3 regions of the Rahnella sp. GSA61A genome follow, and region 1 is predicted to be linked to each of the others. Evidence: predicted binding sites of a transcription regulator. Region 1 holds the regulator's gene; each other region holds the start of a gene.

Region 1 (4,699 bases):
AATGTGAGTTAAAACCCGGCTCCTGCATCGCCTGATTTAGCGAAGTGAACAGCTTATTGTGCGCCTGATTGACCTGCATACGGGTGTACGCCAGTTTGGCGGTGTCGGGGCTTTCCTCGAGCAGCAGGCGGATAGCGTCCTGATAGATTTCCAGCGCCTGGTGTGCATTCTGGCGCAGCAAACCGCTTTGCCATTGCGGCCACAACCAGATAGTGCCACCAAAGGCCAGCGCGCAGCCGATCAGGGTATCGACCAGTCGTGGTACCAGAAAATGCACGCCGTTCATCGCCAGCAATTGCAGGGTATACACTGCAGTCACCGTCATGCCGACCATCGCCAGTCCGTAGTTTTTGCGCAGAACGGTATAGGACAACAGGGTGATCAGCAGCATGCACAGCAGCGTGGTGCCTTCCGGCAGTTCCAGTTTGAGCAAGCCTGAGGCAATCAGCAATCCGGCCAGCGTACCGAGTGCACGGTGCTGGATCCTCACCCGCGTGGCGTTATAACCGTTCTGGCTGACCAACATGATAGTCAGCAAGATCCAGTAGGGTTTGGGCAAATTGAAGAACAGACCCAGACTGCTGCCAATCGCCAGAATAATGCCCAAACGTGCGGCATTACGCAGTGCCACGGATTTGAAGGAAAGATAGCTTTTCAGCGCGGGCCAGAAGGGCAAACGCGGCTGGGTGTTCATCAGGTCACGTTTGTACAACGGCCGCTGTGTGCGTAACAGACGGGCAATGCGGCTGAAATGGTAATAACAAAACTGACCTACCGGATTGTCCGGGTTGCGCGCGGCGATTTTCTCCAGCGCGGTCAGCTCATTGGCCATCGTAAAGCGCCCGGATAAACGGTGATAAAGAATATCGTCGGCAATCACCCGAAGACGGGTGGAAATCACCTGTGCATTTCGGCGGATAACCGCTTCGGCATGGCTTTCCTCCACCAGTTTCTGCACTTCTTCCGGCTGATGCAGGCTCACTGTAATGTGCTCCTGCAAATCGAGCGCCACCTGAAAACGCTGAAATAGCCGCTTATGGTGATGATGATGTCCGTGCTGGGGCAACATGTGTAATTGCTGATAAAGCAGGGCAATCAGGTCGATAACCTGCTGCTGGCGGGCTAGCAGTGGGGGTAACGCGGTTTCGGGATCGGTGTGTTGCGTCAGCAGGCTGTACTTGGCTTCGAAATAATCCGCGAGTTGCAGATAGAGCTGGCTGAGCGTTTCGCGCATCGGCTGTTCTTCCGAAATACGAAACCACGCCCAGTTAAACAATCCGTACCAGGCTGTGCCAGCGGCGAACAACACCGGGGCCTGCCACATCGGGCGCACGCCCACCATACTCAGCGTGAAGATAGTCGCCACCAGCGCACCGGGCAACAGGCGCGCATGCAGCGGGCTGATTTCACCGGTGACGCCGAGCAGTAACGCCAGCGACAGCATGATCAGCGGCAGCGGTATATGCCAGCTTTCGAGCATCAGTTGCAGCAGAAGGCTGCTCACGGCAAAGAGTGAACCGCCGACGAGCAGGCGTTTGAAAAAGCGTTTATGCGGGGTATCCAGACCGGCGATGTTACAACAGGCCGGGCAGAGGGAAAACAGCAGGCCCATTTGCAAATTGCCAAACAGCCAGCAAATGCCAACAGGTAAGCACAACACCAGCGTCTGGCGCAGCGCGTAGTTCACTTCAGGATGGTAAAACAGTCTTCGCCATAGCGTCATGGGTAAAGCTTAGCCCATAAAAAAGGCGCGACAGTGTTTTGCCGCGCCAATTTTTGAGGGATTAACGTGTGCCGTAAACGACAATCGTTTTACCGTGTGCGGAGATCAGGCTTTGATCTTCCAGCATTTTGAGAATGCGTCCGACTGTTTCACGTGAACAACCGACGATTTGGCCAATTTCCTGGCGGGTAATCTTGATTTGCATCCCGTCCGGATGGGTCATTGCATCAGGCTGTTTAGCCAGATTGAGCAAGGTTTGAGCGATACGACCGGTAACGTCAAGGAAGGCAAGGTTGCCGACTTTCTCTGACGTCACTTGCAGACGGTTGGCCATCTGCGCGGAGAGACGCATCAGAATATCCGGGTTAACCTGAATCAGCTGGCGGAATTTTTTATACGAAATTTCAGCCACTTCACAGGCAGTTTTAGCACGTACCCAGGCACTGCGTTCCTGACCTTCTTCGAAGAGTCCCAGCTCACCGATGAAGTCACCTTGGTTAAGGTAGGACAGTATCATTTCCTTGCCTTCTTCATCTTTAATCAGGACAGCAACTGACCCTTTCACGATGTAGTAAAGCGTTTCGGCTTTTTCACCCTGGTGAATCAGCGTACTTTTAGAAGGATACTTATGTATATGACAGTGAGACAGGAACCATTCAAGAGTCGGGTCTGTTTGTGGCTTGCCGAGAACCATTTGCTATTATCCTCTGTTGTTATCGCTGCCCAAAATCACAGGGCTCAGAGTTCCCTGTACGGCACTTCAAATCCAAAGCGCCCTTTCAGCATATAACTCTCCAGAAATGCTGCAAGCGGATGTCGGAGTGCAACAGCCTGTTTATTGCTGTCATCACCGTGGGTTCTGTACTTAAACCGCAAAAACCGTCACCGCAATTTACTGGAAAGTATGTTTCGGCTTTGTTTGTAGCACAGGTTTGAGATGCTGTCTTCTGTTGTCTCGCTTCAGCATGATGGCGATCGGGTTACGTTGCCAGATTTTAGGTGAAAGGGTACTCTGAGAGCAGATTTCGACAAGTTTATTCACCGGGAGAATAGTTCATGCATGCACGTGTCAAATGGGTTGAAGGACTGACATTTTTAGGTGAGTCTGCATCGGGTCATCAGATTTCAATGGATGGAAACGCGGGTGATAAAGCCCCAAGCCCGATGGAAATGTTACTGATGTCCGCAGGGGGGTGTAGTGCAATCGACGTGGTGTCAATTTTGCAAAAAGGTCGTAATGACGTGCGTGATTGTGAAGTGAAGCTGACCTCACAACGCCGCGAAGAAGCGCCGCGTCTGTTCACTCACATCAATCTGCATTTTATCGTCACCGGTAAGGATCTGACCGATAAGATTGTTGAACGCGCAGTCAGCCTGTCTGCCGAAAAATACTGTTCTGTGTCTCTGATGCTGGGGAAAGCGGCCACAATCACCCACAGCTTTGAAGTGATTGCAGCCGAATAAAGTTTACTCGATCTTCTTGCCTTCCATCAGGCGCTGCACCAGCGGCGCCATGATCAGCTCCATCGCCAGCCCCATTTTGCCGCCCGGCACCACCAGTGTTTTGATGTGCGAGATAAACGACCCTTGCAGCATGGCCAGCAGATACGGGAAATCGATGTCATCCAGTCCCTGAAAATGAATCACCACAAAGCTTTCATCCAGTGACGGAATGGCTTTGGCGGCAAACGGGTTCGAGGTGTCGATGGTGGGTACCCGCTGGAAATTGATGTGTGTGCGGGAAAACTGCGGCGTAATGTAATTGATATAGTCATCCATCGAACGCACGACGGAATCCATCACCGCTTCACGGGAATGCCCGCGCTCGCCGGTATCGCGCACCAGTTTCTGGATCCATTCGAGGTTGACGATAGGCACTACGCCGACCAGCAGGTCGACCTGCGCGGCAACGTCAATTTTGTCCGCCACCACGCCACCGTGTAACCCTTCGTAAAACAAAATATCCGTCGGTTCCGGCAACGCCTGCCACGGCGTAAAGGTACCCGGCACCTGATTGTAGGGAACGGCTTCGTCATAAGTATGCAGATACTTACGTGAACGACCAGTGCCTGTTTTACCGTATTCGATAAAGCTTTTTTCCAGCAAACCAAAGTCATTGGCTTCCGGCCCGAAGTAGCTGATATGACGTCCCAGATCGCGCGCCTTGCGTATTGCCGCATCCATTTCAGGACGGGTGAAATGATGAAAACTGTCGCCTTCCAGTTCCGCCGCACGCAAACCAAGCTGCTGAAATATTTTACGAAATGCCACGCTGGTGGTCGTGGTGCCTGCACCGCTCGAACCGGTCACGGCAATAACAGGATGTTTGGCTGACATAATGCGCTGTTCTCCATAAAGGTGATGCAGGCAGGCGAGACGCGGTCTTTTCTGTGGTCGAAGTTCTGGCGTCAAGGCTGCGCATAATTAAGCCTATTGTTACCATATTTATTCGCGAAGCCAAAGAGGGCATCACTATTCTAAACCCGCCAGCAACGGTTGGATCAGCGGGTCCTTCTGGTGGAACAGAGAAACAATGTCATGCAGCGCCTTGCCTGTGTACTCCTTTTTCCACGCCAGACTGAGCGGGGAAGGGGCGCGCGGATAGCGGATTTGTCGGGCGATCAGCTCGCCGCTGTCGAGATATGGCTGGCACAGATGGCGCGGCAGAAAACCGATACCCATTCCCTTCAGGTGACAGGCCAGTTTAGTCGCCACATCTGCCACGATGATCTGCCGTTGCCCGGTCAGCAACCAGGCTACCCGCTTGTTCAGATGGCGCGAGGTGTCTTCCACATTGATGGCAATGTACTGACGCAACACCGCTTCTTCCAGCATGCCAGTGATGTGCTGCAGCGGATGAAAGGGCGCATGAACAAAAATCCAGTCCACTTCACCCAGCGGCAGCAGATTCACGGCGTTAGAAAGAGATTCGGTGCCGGTGACGCCAATCGCCAGCTGAAAATCTTCGTACAGCAG
Region 2 (4,699 bases), on a different contig from region 1:
AACGGACGCGGAGCACCGTTACCACGACGCTCACCGCCAGCACCGGCCGGACGATCACGACGTGGAGCCTGTGGCACCGCATCACCGATCAACTGCATGTTCATCGGTTTATTCAGGATACGTGTACGGGTGAAGTGAGACAGGATCTCGCCCGGCATACCTTTCGGCAATTCGATAGTAGAGTGCGTACCGAACAGCTTGATGTTACCGATGTAACGGCTGCTGATGTCGCCTTCGTTAGCGATAGCGCCAACGATGTGACGAACTTCAACGCCATCGTCACGACCCACTTCGATGCGATACAGTTCCATTTCGCCAGCGTCACGACGCTCACGACGTGGGCTGTCGCCATCACGTGCAGGACGATCATTGCTACGTACCGGACGGTCACGACGATCGCCACGATCACCGCGGTCACCACGTTCTTCGAATTCACGACGTGGTGGACGGCTTTTGAAGACCGGATCCGCTGCAACGATCAAAGGACGTTCGCCCTGTGCCATTTTCAACAGTGCCGCCGCCAGTGTTTCAACGTCCAGCTCTTCTGCAGGTTGCAGTTTCGCCAGCAGCGCACGGTATTGATCCAGATCGCTGCTTTCCAGTTGTTGCTGAACTTTCGCTGCAAACTTAGCCAGACGACGTTCGCCCAGAACTTCTGCAGTTGGGATTTCAACTTCTGGAATGGTCAGCTTCATGGTGCGTTCAATGTTACGCAGCAAACGACGTTCACGGTTCTCAACGAACAGCAGTGCGCGACCCGCACGGCCAGCACGACCGGTACGACCGATACGGTGAACGTAAGATTCTGAGTCCATCGGGATGTCGTAGTTAACAACCAGGCTGATACGTTCTACATCGAGACCACGTGCTGCCACGTCGGTTGCGATCAAAATGTCCAGACGGCCATCTTTCAGACGTTCCAGAGTCTGCTCGCGCAGTGCCTGATTCATGTCACCGTTCAGTGCAGCACTGCTGTAGCCACTGCGTTCCAGCGCTTCAGCCACTTCCAGCGTTGCGTTTTTGGTACGAACGAAGATGATCGCCGCATCAAAATCTTCTGCTTCCAGGAAACGCACCAGCGCTTCGTTTTTGCGCAGACCGTAGACAGACCAGTAGCTCTGGCTGATGTCAGGACGCGTGGTTACGCTTGACTGGATACGCACTTCCTGAGGATCTTTCATGAAGCGACGGGTAATGCGACGGATAGCTTCTGGCATAGTTGCAGAGAACAACGCGGTCTGATGTTCAGCCGGGATCTGCGCCATGATAGTTTCGACGTCTTCGATGAAGCCCATACGCAGCATTTCATCAGCTTCGTCCAGCACCAGGCCACTCAGGTTAGAGAGGTTCAGGGTGCCGCGTTTCAGGTGGTCCAGCAGGCGGCCCGGTGTACCCACAACAACTTGTGGTCCCTGACGCAGTGCGCGCAACTGGACGTCATAGCGCTGGCCGCCATAAAGGGCAACCACATTCACGCCATGCATGTGTTTAGAGAAATCAGTCATTGCTTCAGCAACCTGAACCGCCAGTTCGCGGGTAGGTGCCAGAACAAGAATTTGTGGTGCTTTCAGTGAAGCATCAATATTGTGCAGCAGCGGTAAAGAGAATGCGGCTGTTTTACCGGAACCTGTCTGAGCCATACCCAGAACGTCGCGGCCACTTAACAGGTGAGGAATACACTCAGCCTGGATTGGTGAAGGTTTTTCGTAGCCCAAATCAGTAAGGGCAGAAATGATCGGAGCAGACAGCCCCAGGTCAGCAAAAGAGGTTTCAAGCTCAGTAGTCATGTACACGTGCCTCATTAATAATGGCAGCCAGTCTACATAACTCGTCGAGAAAATTTTCAGTCATTTTCATTGAAAAGTGTGAACCGGCTCAAATTAGATTATAAAACGAACAAAGCAACCCTCGCCCGTTAAGGCGCTTAAAAATGGTAAATACCATGATTAAAAGGCTGATTGGTGTCGTCAGCTATTGCTGGTCCGATTCTGATAGGTCGTCTTGCTCATGGCCCAAAAGCGCCAATTCCAACAATGCATAGCGGTGCTCAACAAAGTTATGGACGTTGTTAGCTACCGTCAGTTTGAACAGTGCCGCGGCGCTGTTCTTGTCCCCCAGACTTAGGTAATGTTTACCTAAATAGAAGTCAGTTTCACTGAGATGCTCAGCGAGCGAAGTGTTATCCGTTGCTTCTGCCTTGAGGCGTTCCATCAGCGTAGATTCGCTGATTTTGCCCAGGTAGAATTCGACGATATTCCATCCCCATTGCCCTCTGTCCGCTTTGTCATAACGCTGTTGAAGCGCTACGTCGGCATTCTTTGGATTGATTTCTCGCTCCGCAAGATAAAGCCATAACGAACGGAAGGGATCATTTGGATCGTCTCGATAAAACGCCTGCAGATCATCCTGCGCTAACGAGAATCGGCCACCGTAATACAGGGCGATACCTCGGTTCAAACGCGCGTAGTTGTAAGTTGGATCAAGCTCTAGTACAGAATCAAACGCTTCATAGGCAGCATCGAAATTGCCTGCCTGCGTTAGGTAAATCCCCAGGTAGTTAAAAACTTCTGGCATATCAGGACGAATAGACAGCGCTTGTGAAAAATCATTTCGCGCCAGTGCTCTTAGCCCGAGACTATCATACAGCACACCGCGCTCATATAATAGCTGTGCTCTCTCATCATCGGTTAATGACCGACTGGCAAGTATTTGTTCCATGCGTGCCAGGATGACTTCCTGCTGCAACGTCGGCTGCAACGGAATCGCCAGAACTTCATTTTTACGCCAATCATGGTTGCTGCATCCTGCCAACATAAGTGCTGTCGCAACATAACACCAGCGCAAGAAAGGCTTCATTTCTACTCCCGGAGACAAACATTGGATGAACATCCTGTCATCCGCTTGCTTAACACAAACGCGTCCTGCGTCCGTGAGACGAACAGCTCCTTCCCAAATGGAAAGGAGCTGTAAAACTTCTGTTACAGATTATTCTGCTGCAGGTTGCTCAGTTGTTTCGTCCTGAGAAGGTGCGGTAGCTTCTTTGATGCTCAGACGCACACGACCCTGACGGTCAACTTCGAGAACTTTAACCGGAACTTCCTGGCCCATCTGCAGGTAATCAGTCACTTTCTCTACACGCTTGTCAGCGATTTGAGAAATATGCACCAGACCTTCTTTACCGCCGCCGATGGCAACAAATGCGCCAAAGTCTACGATACGGGTCACTTTACCCTGATAGATACGGCCAACTTCGATTTCAGCAGTGATCTCTTCGATACGACGAATAGCGTATTTCGCTTTCTCGCCATCGGTGGCTGCGATTTTCACAGTACCGTCATCTTCGATTTCGATCGTGGTGCCGGTTTCTTCGGTCAGCGCACGAATCACAGAACCACCTTTACCGATCACGTCCTTGATTTTGTCCGGGCTGATCTTGATGGTGTGGATACGCGGAGCAAACTGAGAGATATCGCCACGTGGAATGCTGATAGCTTGTTCCATCACGCCCAGAATGTGCAGACGTGCACCCTTAGCCTGATTCAGAGCCACCTGCATGATTTCGCGGGTGATACCTTCGATTTTAATGTCCATTTGCAGCGCGGTGATACCGTCGCGGCTACCGGCCACTTTAAAGTCCATGTCGCCCAGATGATCTTCGTCACCCAGAATGTCGGACAGAACGATAAAGCTTTCGCCTTCTTTAACCAGACCCATTGCGATACCCGCAACAGCGGCTTTAATCGGAACACCTGCGTCCATCAGGGCCAGAGATGCGCCACAAACAGAAGCCATTGAAGATGAACCGTTGGATTCAGTGATTTCAGAAACCACACGTACGGTGTACGGGAAGTCTTCTGGTTTTGGCATCATCGCCAGCACGCCACGTTTAGCAAGACGGCCATGGCCAATCTCACGACGTTTTGGCGAACCCACCATCCCAGTTTCACCTACTGAGTACGGAGGGAAGTTGTAATGGAACAGGAAGCTGTCAGTTTTTTCGCCCATCAGCTCATCCAGGTTCTGTGCATCACGCGCAGTACCCAGAGTGGCAGTGACCAGCGCCTGAGTTTCGCCACGGGTGAACAAAGCAGAACCGTGAGTACGTGGCAGAACGCCAGTGCGCACGTCCAGACCACGGATCATGTCTTTTTCGCGACCATCAATACGCGGCTCGCCACGCAACACACGGCTACGAACCACATTCTTCTCGATGCTGCCCAGAATGTCAGAGATTTCACCAGCGTCCAGGGATTCGTCTTCAGCTTGCAGAGCCTGAACAACGTCAGCTTTGATCACATTAATCTGGTTGTAACGTTCTTGTTTCTCGGTGATCAGGTACGCATCACCCAGACGGGATTCAGACAAGGCAGCGACGCGAGCGTGCAGCTCTGCGTTAACCGCTTCTGGCTGCCAGTCCCATTTCGGCTTACCAACTTCAGCAACCAGTGAGTTGATGTTGTCGATAACGATTTGTTGTTGTTCGTGGCCGAATACCACTGCGCCCAGCATCTGATCTTCGCTCAACACTTCAGCTTCAGACTCAACCATCAGAACCGCGCCCTGAGTACCGGCAACAACCAGGTCCAGACGGCTTGTTTTCAGCTCATCTGCGGTTGGGTTCAGAACATACTGATCGTTGATGTAACCCACGCGTGCAGCACCGATCGGGCCATTGAATGGAATACCAGACAGGCTCAGG
Region 3 (4,699 bases), on a different contig from region 1:
CGGTAACGCGGGTGGCGCCCGAGGCAATCACACCCAGCCCGATCCCCGGGAAGATGAAGGAGTTGTTGCACTGTGCGATAGGGTAGAGCTTGCCTTTGTGGCTCACCGGTGCAAACGGGCTGCCGGTGGCGACCAGCGCGGCGCCGTCTGTCCAGTTCAGGATATCGGCAGGTGTGGCTTCCACGCGGGACGTCGGATTGCTCAGGGGCATCACCACCGGACGTGCACAGTGTTTGTGCATTTCGCGGATAATTTCTTCGGTGAACAGCCCCGGCTGGCCGGAAACGCCGATCAGCACGGTTGGCCTGGCGTTACGCACCACATCCAGCAGGGAAACGCTGTCGCTTTCCATGCCCCAGCTGGCCAGTGCGCTGCTTTTCTGCACCAGTTTGCTCTGGAAATCCAGCAGGTTAGGCAGTTTATCGGTGAGCAAACCAAAGCGGTCGACCATAAAGACTTTGGCGCGGGCTTCTTCTTCACTCAGACCTTCAGATTTCATCTGCGCAACGATTTGTTCTGCGATACCACAACCGGCAGAACCCGCACCGAGGAAGGCGACTGTCTGATCGCTCAGTTTGCCCCCGGCGGCTTTACTGGCGGCAATCAGGCTACCCAGCGCCACGGACGCTGTGCCCTGAATATCGTCGTTAAAGCAGCACAGTTCATCACGGTAGCGTTCGAGGATCGGCATGGCATTCTTCTGTGCGAAATCTTCAAACTGCAGCAGCACGTTTGGCCAGCGGATTTTTACGGCCTGAATGAACTGATCAACAAACGCTTCATATTCTTCACCCGTAATGCGCGGATGACGCCAGCCCATGTACAGCGGGTCGTTGAGTAACTGCGGATTGTTGGTGCCGGCGTCCAGAACCACCGGCAAGGTATACGCCGGGCTGATGCCACCACAGGCGGTATACAGGGAAAGCTTACCGATCGGAATGCCCATGCCGCCGATGCCCTGGTCGCCCAGGCCGAGAATGCGTTCGCCGTCAGTCACCACCACCACTTTTACGTGTTGTTTGGTGGCGTTCTGCAACATGTCATCGATGTGGGCGCGGTTGGGATAAGAGATGAACAGGCCACGGGCGCGGCGGTAGATATCGGAAAAGTGTTCGCAGGCCTCGCCGACGGTCGGGGTATAAATCACCGGCATCATTTCGCTGAGATGGTTGTCCAGCAGACGGTAGAACAGTGTCTCATTGGTGTCCTGAATGTTTCTCAAATAGATGTGTTTATCGATGTCGGTTTTGAAATTCTGAAACTGGCGGTAGGCACGGTCAGCCTGTTCTTCGATGGTTTCCACCGCTTCCGGCAGTAAACCGTGAAGGTTAAAGTTGCTGCGCTCTTCTTCAGTAAAAGCGCTGCCTTTATTCAGTAACGGAAACTCTAACAGGATCGGGCCAGCGTGGGGAATGTACAGGGGGCGTTTACTTTCGTATTCAAGTTCCATCGTTTTACTCTTCCGGTTTTCAGAATGTTGTTTTTTATATTTCGGAGCGGTGAGGGTAACAGAGAGGAAATAAGGATTTCAAATGACAAATGTAATGACAATGTTATGTAACTAAAGACTCCGGAAACAGAGTCTTTAGTGTTAACCGGCTCACACTATCAGCAGGTCAGCGTGGTGATATCTTTGCAGCCCAGTGCTTTTAACGTGGCACGCGTGGCATCGTTTTGCGTGATCAACGCATCTTTTTGCTCGACCAGTACTGCACGGCGCACTTTCAGGCAATCTTCACCTGACATATTCAGCAGGATTAACGCGGCCTGCAAAGGAGGCAGGCTCGGATTGAATGCGGCGTTTTCGGCGTAACGGCCACCGAACTGTTTGCCGTTATGGGTTTCCAGCGCCACACCACTGTGCGACTTACTGTAAGGCGCATGACTTTGATTGCAGGCATCCAGTGCCATGAGTGCCAGGGAGTCGGTGCTTTCCAGTGTGTAACCGTGATTCACTTGGTCCATCAGCAGGGTGGTGATGTCCAGATCCTTCGGGCCGAAGGAGTGCGGCAGATAATCGCCAAGTGTTGCTACATCACGATCGGGCAGATGGATATCCAGCGCTGTGCCGCTGGTCAGCTCATTCATAAACTGACGACAATGCCCGCAAGGGGTGTAATTCACGGTGATGGAGGCCAGACGGGTTTCACCACGCAGCCAGGCGTGCGTGACTGCGGATTGCTCAGCGTGAACCGTTTGTTGCATCGGTGCACCGGCGAATTCCATGTTGGCACCGAAATACAAATTGCCTGAAATTCCGCGTGCAACCGCACCGACATTGAAATGAGAGATAGGCGTAACGGAACAGGCTGCGGCCAGAGGCAGCAGGGCAAATGCCAGCGCGTCATCGTCCAGTCCGGTCGCCTGTTTTATCTGCGCAACATCAGCCGCAGTGAGCATTGCCGGGAAGTCATCATGACGCAAAAACGGCTCAAGCGCGGAGGATAAATTTTCAGGGAGTGCCGCAAAGGCGGTGTGAAAACGTGCGTGCATAAACATTCGATCTCGCAGTGATTACGGTTGAACAGTGTAAAAGTCATTCCATGAATGTAGTGTGATGAATGTCACTTTTTCGATGTAATAAGTTCTGCTTCGTTGCATATTTGGGAGATGTTACGCAGAACAGCCGCCTTTCCAGACGGCTGTTAAAAAAGGATGACGGGGAATCAGTGAGCCGGGAACCACTTGTCATTGATCTTTTTAAATTCGCCGTTAGCTTTGATCCCTTCCAGCGCTGTGTTCAGCTTCGCCAGCAGTTCCTTATTATCAGGACGCACCGCCATGCCGACGCCGGTACCAAAGTATTGCGGATCTTTAATCAGCTCGCCGACTTCACCCAGATTCGGGTTGGATTTCAGCCAGCCGTTCAGCACGGCGGTGTCGCCTAACAGCCCGTCCAGACGACCACTTTTCAGATCCAGAATCGCATTCTGATAGCTGTCGTAACCGACGGTAGTGATTTCAGGATGCTTTTCCATCAGGTATTTCTGGTGCGTGGTGCCATTTTCCAGGCCAACACGCTTACCTTTCAGGTCCGCAATAGAAGCAAACTTGCCTTTCGGCCCGATAATCATCGCCGTGTTAGCGTAGTAAGGCTGGGTGAACGTCACCTGTTTACTGCGCTCTTCCGTGATATCCATACCGGAAATAATCACATCGAAACGACGGAATTTCAGTGCCGGGATCAGACCATCAAACGGCTGATTGGTGAAGGTACAGGTTTCCTGCATTTGCTTACACAGCGCGTTCGCCAGGTCGATATCAAAACCAATAATCTGGTTGTCAGCGCCGATAGATTCAAACGGCGGATACGTGGCGGAAGTACCGAAACGAATGGTGTCCGCAGCGGTGGCAGTGAAAACCGTGGCAGACAAGAGGGCGGCGAGGATCAGCTTTTTCATGCAATACATTCCTGTTCAAAAAATGACATTCCCTTCATGGTACAGTTTACTGATTTTATTAATCTAATCGGGTAACTGGCAGGAAGTGAAACCTGAGAATAAAGTGCCACTAAATGAATTTATATGCAATAAATTTGATTAAAAAATTATAAATTGAAACAAGGGGATGTTTTTTCCGGCACAAAAAAAGGGACGATTTCTCGTCCCTTCAGATTCTTCTCTGGCTATCAGTTACGGCGTTCAAATGCCAGTGCACGACGCTCAATCAGGCGCATCATCAGGGTCAGCAACCCGTTCACGCACAGATAAACCACACCGGCCGCACCGAATACCATCACGTCATACGTACGACCGTACATCAGCTGGCTGTGACCCATCACATCCATCAGAGTAATGGTGTAGGCCAGCGAGGTACTTTTAAACACCAGCACCACTTCGTTGGAATACGATGACAGCGCGCGTTTAAAGGCGTACGGCAACAGAATGCGCAAGGTTTGCGGCTTCGACATGCCAAGTGCTTCGCACGACTGCCACTGGCCGGACGGAATAGCGCGTACCGCACCGGTAAACAACTGTGTGGTATATGCCGCGCTGTTCAGCGCCAATGCAAACATCGCGCAAAGCCACGGCTGCGACAGGACTTCCCATAACCACGGAATTTCGCGGATCGACGGAAACTGGCCCGGTCCGTAGTAAATCAGGAAGATTTGCACCAGCAACGGTGTGCCGGTAAACAGCGTGATGTAACCTTTAACGATCTGGCTGGCAACCGGCACTTTCAGCGTCAGAACGACGGTGAAAATCATCGCCAGCAACAGTGCAACAATCAGTGCCGCCACGGTCAGTGTCAGGCTGGTGTGCAATCCTTTCAGGACTTCAGGTAAATATTCCCACATCAGGATGCACTCCGTTCAAAGCGTGTGGTACGCAGTTCGATACGTTTAATCACGAACTGGCTGAACAGGGTAACAAGCAGATAGATACACGCCGCAATCACATACCAGGTAAATGGCTCCTGCGTACGGGTCGCAATGCTTTTGGTTTGCAGCATCAGGTCGTTCACGCTGATAAGGGATACCAGCGCGGTATCTTTCAGCAGCACCAGCCACTGATTACTCAGCCCCGGCAACGCATGACGCCACATCTGCGGCATGATCAGGCGGAAGAAAATCGCCGACTTTTTCATGCCCAACACCTGACCGGACTCCCATTGCCCTTGCGGCACGGCTTTCAGTGCGCCGCGCAATGTCTGCGATGCATAAGCCGAATACAGCAGGGAAAGGGCGATCACACCACAC

The links. The regulator CRP, encoded in region 1, controls carbon source genes, mostly activating them, when cyclic AMP is high. The targets are predictions, from matches to a motif close to ATGTGANNNNNNTCACAT.
Region 2: the regulator CRP is predicted to act here: its motif matches at 1,864-1,881, upstream of yrbN (protein YrbN).
Region 3: the regulator CRP is predicted to act here: its motif matches at 2,553-2,570, upstream of cdd (cytidine deaminase).

The regions. Positions count from the first base shown of each region.
Region 1 is NZ_JAHXYO010000008.1:18,561-23,259, reverse strand. It holds gene LC431_RS12170 (YccS/YhfK family putative transporter) at 1-1,723, opposite strand, end outside; gene crp (cAMP-activated global transcriptional regulator CRP) at 1,785-2,417, opposite strand; gene LC431_RS12160 (OsmC family protein) at 2,780-3,187, shown strand; gene LC431_RS12155 (phosphoribulokinase) at 3,191-4,060, opposite strand; gene allS (HTH-type transcriptional activator AllS) at 4,196-4,699, opposite strand, start outside.
Region 2 is NZ_JAHXYO010000007.1:49,717-54,415, forward strand. It holds gene LC431_RS11055 (DEAD/DEAH family ATP-dependent RNA helicase) at 1-1,787, opposite strand, end outside; gene yrbN (protein YrbN) at 1,777-1,857, opposite strand; gene nlpI (lipoprotein NlpI) at 1,972-2,856, opposite strand; gene pnp (polyribonucleotide nucleotidyltransferase) at 2,986-4,699, opposite strand, start outside.
Region 3 is NZ_JAHXYO010000026.1:24,662-29,360, forward strand. It holds gene LC431_RS23180 (NAD-dependent malic enzyme) at 1-1,450, opposite strand, end outside; gene cdd (cytidine deaminase) at 1,609-2,493, opposite strand; gene LC431_RS23190 (arginine ABC transporter substrate-binding protein) at 2,667-3,401, opposite strand; gene artM (arginine ABC transporter permease ArtM) at 3,629-4,297, opposite strand; gene artQ (arginine ABC transporter permease ArtQ) at 4,297-4,699, opposite strand, start outside.